2 regions of the Streptomyces sp. NPDC087859 genome follow, and region 1 is predicted to be linked to the other one. Evidence: riboswitches for the same ligand, from Rfam matches in the RefSeq annotation. Region 1 holds a riboswitch; the other holds the start of a gene.
The links. Region 1 has a riboswitch for cyclic di-AMP ahead of ACIOHP_RS39420 (C40 family peptidase). Riboswitches for the same ligand answer to the same signal wherever they lie in the genome.

Region 2: it holds a riboswitch for cyclic di-AMP, as region 1 does, so the genes downstream of both, ACIOHP_RS03325 (transglycosylase SLT domain-containing protein) here and ACIOHP_RS39420 (C40 family peptidase) in region 1, are expected to answer to the same signal.

What each region holds. Positions count from the first base shown of each region.
Region 1 is NZ_JBIUUU010000020.1:171,269-175,057, reverse strand. Features, by position in the region: gene ACIOHP_RS39430 (ATP-dependent Clp protease proteolytic subunit) at 1-271, shown strand, start outside; gene ACIOHP_RS39425 (hypothetical protein) at 279-587, shown strand; cyclic di-AMP (ydaO/yuaA leader) riboswitch at 926-1,137, shown strand; gene ACIOHP_RS39420 (C40 family peptidase) at 1,141-1,614, shown strand; gene ACIOHP_RS39415 (ATP-binding protein) at 1,712-2,170, opposite strand; gene ACIOHP_RS39410 (helix-turn-helix transcriptional regulator) at 2,383-3,252, shown strand; gene ACIOHP_RS39405 (DUF397 domain-containing protein) at 3,262-3,483, shown strand; gene ACIOHP_RS39400 (8-amino-7-oxononanoate synthase) at 3,520-3,789, opposite strand, start outside.
Region 2 is NZ_JBIUUU010000001.1:702,191-705,979, forward strand. Features, by position in the region: gene ACIOHP_RS03320 (CocE/NonD family hydrolase) at 1-959, shown strand, start outside; cyclic di-AMP (ydaO/yuaA leader) riboswitch at 1,224-1,384, shown strand; gene ACIOHP_RS03325 (transglycosylase SLT domain-containing protein) at 1,386-1,868, shown strand; gene ACIOHP_RS03330 (HAD family hydrolase) at 1,880-2,692, opposite strand; gene ACIOHP_RS03335 (arabinogalactan endo-beta-1,4-galactanase) at 3,035-3,789, shown strand, end outside.

The sequences.
Region 1 (3,789 bases):
CGGCGCGCGCGTGGTGATCCACCAGCCGTCCCTGCCCCAGCCTGTGGAGGGCCAGGCCAGCGATCTGGCCATCCAGGCCGAGGAGTTGGGGCGCATCCGGTTCCGGCTGGAGGAGATGCTCGTACGGCACACCGGGCGCACCCACGAGCAAGTCACCGCGGACATCGAGCGGGACAAGGTCCTGGACGCGCAGGAAGCCGTGGAGTACGGCCTGGTGGACGGGATCATCCCCAGCCGCAAGGCGTCGCGCACCGCGCCCGGCGCCCGGTGAGCGGGCGATGCTGCCGCCGGAACTTCCTCCGCTGCCCGCCCTGACGCGCGCCGAGGGCGAGTTGATCGACCGTTATCTCGAGGTGGTCGACCTGCTCGGCCGTATCAACCCGGCGCGCCACGATGACACCTACCGCGGGCTGCGGGCCGCCCAGGCGCTGGTGACGAAGGCCGCCGAGCTGCGCGACGCGCTGGCGACCATGCATCGGCGCGGCGAGACCGAAGTGCACGCCATGACCCTGGCGCGTGCGCTGCGGGTGCTCGACGGCGAGCGGCGCACAGCCCGGGTCACGGTGCCGCCGCACTCCGACAGTTGACGTGACGGCAGCCGGTCCGGCGCGCCCGACCGCGTGGCGGCGCGTCCGGGCCGGCCTTCAAACGGACCAAACGACGTACCCCCGTTTGGAGTAGACACCTCTCCTTTGACAGGGCCGCAAAGGTTGCGCAACGCGCGTAGCCCGACTCCGGAATGAGTACCTCCGTCGCTGGTCCGGGGGTCCTTGACCCTGTCGACGTTCCCTCGAACAGACGAGTGTCCACCCGAACGGGTGAGTGGTGAGTAACGCCACAAATCCCCGATTCCATTGGGTTTTTCGGCGTGGAGTACGTGAAGATCCCTGTCTGACGACAAGACCCCGCCGCAGCGGCGGGGCGATCCGGGCGGACGCCGAGTCCTGCCGCCGCCCGGATGACCGGTCGACAGGAGTGGATCGGCAGGAGTGGAGGACCCAGGCACGACGGGTCGCCGGATCGGCCTTCAACAGCCGATCCGAGCAGCCCTTGGGGTGAAGCCGCAGTATGCGGCCGGGCAACTTCGCCAGCCCGAATCCGACAGGTCATCCTTCACAGGCGGCTGACGAAGGGTTGCGCATGTCTGCGCTCAATCGTGTCCCGTCGCTCATGGCCCGGGCCGGTACGGCCTCGGCTCTCACCATCGCCGCCGTGGGCGGCTCCCTCGTGGTCCCGGGCGTCGCATCCGACGCCGAGGCCGCGACACCAGCGACGAAGGCACTCCAGGTCGCTGCCTCCAAGAAGGGCTCCCCGTACAAGTGGGGCGCCGCGGGGCCGCACCGGTTCGACTGCTCCGGGCTCACGCTCTACTCATTCAAGAAGGCGGGCAAAAGCCTGCCTCGTACGGCGGCCCAGCAGTACAACAAGACCCGCCACATCTCCGTGGGGAACCGCAAGGCCGGAGACCTCGTGTTCTTCCACTCCGGCTCCAGCGTGTACCACGTCGGCATCTATGCCGGGAAAGGGAAGATCTGGCACTCCCCGAAGAGCGGGGAGGTCGTGAAGCTGCAGAAGATCTGGACCAAGAGCGTCTGGTACGGCCGGGTCAAGTGACCCGTCCCGTGGGGGTGATGGCGACCTGACCTGCCGTCACCCTCGCGGGGCCGCCGTGACGCCTTGAGAGGCGCCTCCGACTTCCGGAGGCGCCTCTCTACGGTTCCTGCTGCCCCGCCGCGGAGACCGGCTCGGCCGGTACCGTCCACGGGAGTTCGATGGAGACGGTCTTGCCGCCCTCCCGGGTGGGCCGGACTCTCAGCTTGCCGCCGCACTCCGCGGTCAGCCAGCGGATGATGACCATGCCACGGCCGTTGTCCTGCTGGACGGCGGCCGGCAGCCGCTTCGGGAACCGCGGATGACTGTCGGTGACCCCGATGCGCAGTTGTTCGTCGCGGTCGAGCCGGATGTCCACCGTGAAGGTGGGTGACTGCCCGAAGGTGTGCTGTACGGCGTTGGTGGCGAGTTCGGAGACGATGAGCCGGATCGTCTCGGCTGCCTCGGTGGTCGCCGGCAGGCCCCATTCCGCCAGGGTGCCGATGACATAGGTGCGGGCCGTGGCGACCGAGGCGGGATCGCTCGGCAGAGTGACGGATGCTTCCAGATGGTCTGCCATGGCGACGTCGTCCCTTTCCCACGGGACCGCGGTCCGACACGGAGCGGATGGTTCGAGTACGGTCCCGGACTGGTGCTTCATCGCCAGACTGCCATTACGCGGCCGGTCACGGTGCCGATCCACCAAGATATGCATATATCTGTCGCTCGAAGCGGTGAACTCTCCGACGGAAGACCGTATTTGGGTGGCCCGGAAGGAGTAAGGAGTAGCCCATGCAGCACGGTCCCGCGGTACGCCGCCGGAAACTGGGCGCCGAACTGCGTGCGTTGCGCACCAGTGCGGGGCTCACCAGTGGTGAGGCGGCCCGGCTGGTGGGCTGGCACCAGTCGAAAGTGAGCCGGATCGAGACCGGCGCCAGCGGCGTGAAACCGGCCGACGTGCGGTTACTGCTGGACGCCTATGCGGTGCACGATACCCAACTGCGCGAGTTGCTCCTGGTGTTGGCGGGCTCCGACGAGGGCGGCGGACGGCACCACTGGTGGCACCAGTACCGCGGGGTACTGCCACCGACGTATCGCGACTTCATCAGTCTGGAGTCCCAGGCCGGTGCGATGCGCACGCTGGAGACCTCCGTGGTGCCCGGGCTGCTGCAGACGCCCGAGTACGCGCGTGCGGTGACCCGGGCCGCGGTGAACGGGCTCGGCACCGAGCCGGATGAGCGGCTCGACGCGCTGGTGAAGGTCCGGCTGGCCAGACAGGACGTGCTGCGGGCCGAACCGCCGCTGAAGCTGAGCGCGGTGCTGGACGAGGCGGTACTGCGCCGGGACATCGGCGGGCCCGAGGTCATGGCGCGACAACTGGAGCGGCTGATGGAGGCGGCCCGGCTGCCCCAAGTCCGGATTCAGGTCCTGCCGTTCGCCGCGGGAGCCCACATCGGCATCACCGGGCCTTTCGTAATCTTCTCATTTTCGAGCACATCTGATCTGGACGTGGTTGTTCTCGACCACTTGACGAGTAGCCTCTACCTTGAGCGGAAAGAAGACCTCCAGGCCTATACCGAGGCCTTCAACGCCCTTCAGATCCACGCCCTTTCGCCCGAGGACTCGTTGGATTACATCGCCGGGATAGGTGACGGCGCGTAAGGAGGCACCATGTCCGCAATGCCTCGGAACATATCTTCCAGTACTGATCTGCACCCCGTGCGGTGGCTGCGCAGCAGTTACAGCACGGGAGCCAACAACTGTGTCGAGACGGCTCGGCCGCACACCGGTCCAGGGACCGGGCTGCTCGCCGTGCGCGACTCCAAGAACCCGTCCGGACCCGCGCTGCTCTTCTCCCCCGGGAGCTGGGCGGAGTTCACGGCCTCGTTCTGATCCCTTCCGCCCCTAGCACGGCCGTGTCACGCCGACTCATGGTCGTGTCTCACCGATCACACGTACAGCGCGTTCGATCTGCGCCTCGGAGAGGTCCGCGCGGGCGGTCAGCCTGAGCCGTGAGATGCCGTCGGGCACGGAAGGGGGACGGAAGCAGCCCACGGCCAGACCCGCGGTACGGCAGTCCGCCGCCCACCGCACGGCCTCCTCCGGGGACGGCGCGCGCACGGAGACGACCGCGGCGTCCGGGCGTACCGCCTCGTGACCCGCGGCGGTCAGCCGTGCGTGCAGTTCGGCGGCCACCTC
Region 2 (3,789 bases), on a different contig from region 1:
CGTACGGCCTTCAGGGCGCCCCTGTGCTGGTCCGTTCCCCGCAGCACACGGGCGTGGACGCCGGCCGTTTCTTCCCCTTCGGCAACGACGCCGATCTGCCGCCGGACCAGCGGGAGGAGGACGCCCGCTCGGCCTGTTTCGAGTTCGCGGTGGGTGAGGAGACATGGGTGCTGGGGCGGCCCCGGGTGCGGCTGCGGCTGACCTCGGAGGTGCCGCGCGGGCAGGTCGTCGCCCGGCTCTGCGATGTGGCACCGGACGGTTCGTCGACGCTGGTCACCCGGGGTGTGCTGAATCTGTCGGCGCGGCACGGGCGGGACCGGGCGGTGCCGTGGGAGCCGGGGGCCACCGAGGAGGTGGCGTTCGACCTCAACGGCATCGGCCACGCCTTCCCGCCCGGCCACCGCATCCGGCTCGCCGTCTCCTCCGCGTACTGGCCGTGGATCTGGCCGCAGGCCGACTCCGCGGCGGGCTTCGCGCTGGACCCGGCGGGGAGTTTCCTCGAACTTCCGGTGCGATCCCGTGAGTCGGCGGGCGACATCACCTTCGACGAGCCCGAACAGGCCGAGCCGCTCGGCGTCAACTTCCCCGCCACGCTGGACGAACCGCGCCCCGAGCGACTGGTCGTACGCGATGTCGCCAAGGGTGAGTGGCGTCTGGAGGTCGACCCCCGGTACGGCGGCACGCGCGTGTACCCGGACGGTCTGGAGTTCACCGAGGACGCGCTGGAGACGTACACGATCGACGAAACGGACCCGCTGTCGGCACGCACCCGCTCGGACTGGTCGATCCGGCTGCACCGGCCGGAGCTCGCGTGGGACACGACGGTCCGTACGCGCTCGGAGATCAGCTGTGCCGGGGCGGAGTTCTTCCTGGCCGCCAACGAGGTGGTCTGCACGGAGGGCGGCGAGGTGGTGTTCCACCGGACGTGGGAGAAGCGGATTCCGAGAACAGCCGGTTGAGGTTAATTGCCCGATTTGCGGCCGGATTTCATCTTCAGTGACTTGAGTCACTTCATTCTGTGGGCGGGCTGTGAGATCACGTCCGCCGATCCGCCATGCACGAACGCCAGTTGGTGATTGGCGGTCGCAAAGGATCAAGCACCCCATACGCCTCAGACCGAGGTCAATGGGCTCGTTGTGTGAATCCGGTACTTGTTCCGGACATGTGCTCTCGCATACGTTCCCGGCCGGGCGGAACGCCGAATCCTGCCGCCGCCCGGAGACCGCTCACCTACGAGAACTCACGGCAGGAGCGGGGGAACCAGGTAAGTCGCCGGACATAACGGACCGGCTTGGGGTGAAGTCGTGTCGCCGTACGGCGGCCCGGCCGGGCATCTCCCGCCCGAACCCGACAGCTCACCTCGCAGGCGTCGGAGAGGAACCGTCATGCCTGCTGCCGCTCAGCACCGTCGCACCAGAACGTCCCGCCTCGCCCGCAAGCTCGCCGTCGCCGGTACCGGCATCGCCGTCCTCGCGCTCCCGGTCATCGGCGCGACCAGCGCCTCCGCGGCCACCCCGACCGTGACCACGGCGACCTCGCTGGGCTACACCAACACGCTCGACGGCTGGATCCAGGCGTCGCTCCAGGTCATGGCCCAGAACGGCATCCCCGGGTCGTACGACAGCATCTACCGCAACATCATCCGCGAGTCGTCGGGCAACCCCTACGCCATCAACAACTGGGACTCCAACGCGGCCGCCGGCACCCCCTCCAAGGGCCTGCTCCAGGTCATCGACCCCACCTTCCAGGCGTACCACGTCTCCGGCACCTCGTGGGACCCCTACGACCCGGTCGCCAACATCACCGCGGCCTGCAACTACGCGGCGCAGCGGTACGGGTCGATCGACAACGTGTGGGGCGCGTACTAGGCCGACAGGGCCTAGGCCTGCCGGAAGAGTCTTTCGAGGACGACGGCGATGCCGTCGTCCTCGTTCGACAGGGTCACCTCGTCGGCCACGGCCTTGAGTTCGGGGTGGGCGTTGGCCATCGCGACGCCATGTGCCGCCCAGTCGAACATGGGGATGTCGTTGGGCATGTCGCCGAAGGCGATGGTGTGTTGAGGGCCGAGGCCGAGGTGGTCGGCGGCCAGGGCCAGGCCCGTCGCCTTGGTGATGCCGCATGGCTGGAGTTCGACGGTGCCGGGGCCCGACATCGTCACCGTCGCGAGGGAACCGACGACTCCGCGGGCCGTCGCCGCCAACTCGTCGTCGGACAGGGCGGGATGGCGGAGCAGGACCTTGCTGATGGGCGCACACCACAGGTCGTCGCGGCGGTCGACCCGTACGGCGGGGAGGGTGGGGTGCGGCATCAGATACCCCGGCTCGATGAGCGTGAGACCGTCGACGCCGTCCTGGTCGACGGCGGCGTACACCTGGCCGACCTCCGCCTCGATCTTGCCGAGCGCGGTCTCGGCCAACTCCCGGTCCAGGGTCACCGACCACAGCAGACGGTCCGCGCCGGCGTCGTACACCTGCGCGCCCTGCCCGCACACCGCGAGCCCCGTGCTGCCCAGGTCGTCGAGGAGCGGCCGCACTCTCGGGGCCGGCCGGCCGGTCACCACCAGATGCCGGGCCCCGGCCTCCGCCACCCGCGCGAGCGCGGCGAGCGAACGGTCGGAGAGCGTGTCGTCGCCCCGGAGCAGGGTTCCGTCCAGGTCAGTGGCGACGAGTGAATATGCGGTGGGTGCGGCCATGATCAGAGAATACGGATGGAAACCCCCATCGACTCGACGCGAACCGGACGGCTGCACCCTTCACATCCGTTGACGTCTGCTCCGGTTCGACGCGCAAGTGGAGCCTCTCCTTGAGCGGTCACGATCGAGGGCGAACCGGCCGAGCGCGCGAACCATCCCGCTGAAGCTGTGAGCGTGCACAGCAGATAAGCGTTTCAACCCCTTGTCAACGAAGGGGCCGTCGGGTTACCTACATGTTGCTCGCGGATGACAGGCACTCTTGATTCTGTGCACGATCCCAGATTCGCGAGCCGCGCTGATCTTCTGGCTACTTCGACTTGAGCACTTCGAGAGGAACCGCACATGCGCAGACGCAGTGTCCTCACCGCCGCGGGAGCCGCCGCACTGGCCGTTCCCGTGCTGGGGGCAACGCCCGCGGCCGCCTCCGCGGGCGGTCGCCGTGGGCTGGACATCCGGGCCATGGACATCTCCTCACTGCCCAAGAACGAGGACCACGGCGCCGTGTACCGCACGGCCGACGGCCGCCGCGAGGACCCGGTCCGCCTCCTCGCCCACGCGGGGATCACCCACGCCCGTCTGAAGGTCTGGGTGAACCCGGTCGACGGCTACAACAACAAGGCCCGTGTCCTCCCGCTCGCCCGCCGTCTGAGACGGGCCGGCATAGGCATCTGGATCGACTTCCACTACTCCGACACATGGGCCGACCCGGCGCACCAGACGAAGCCGGCCGCGTGGGCGGACCTGGACATCACGGGTCTGACGCGGGCGGTCTACGACCACACGGCCGATGTGCTCGGCGCCCTGAAGCGGCAGGGCACCCCCGCCGACCTCGTGCAGGTCGGCAACGAGATCAACGGCGGCATGCTCTGGCCCGAGGGCAAGAACTGGGGCAGCGACAGCGGGGGTTGGGGCAACCTGGCCGCCCTCCTGAAGTCCGGCCTGAGCGCCGCCCGCGACACCTCGCCGCGCATCCGCACGATGCTGCACATCGCCGCGGGCGGCGACAACGGCACGTCCCGCTGGTGGTTCGACACCGCGGTGTCCTACGGCCTCGACTTCGACATCATCGCCCAGTCGTACTACCCGTTCTGGCACGG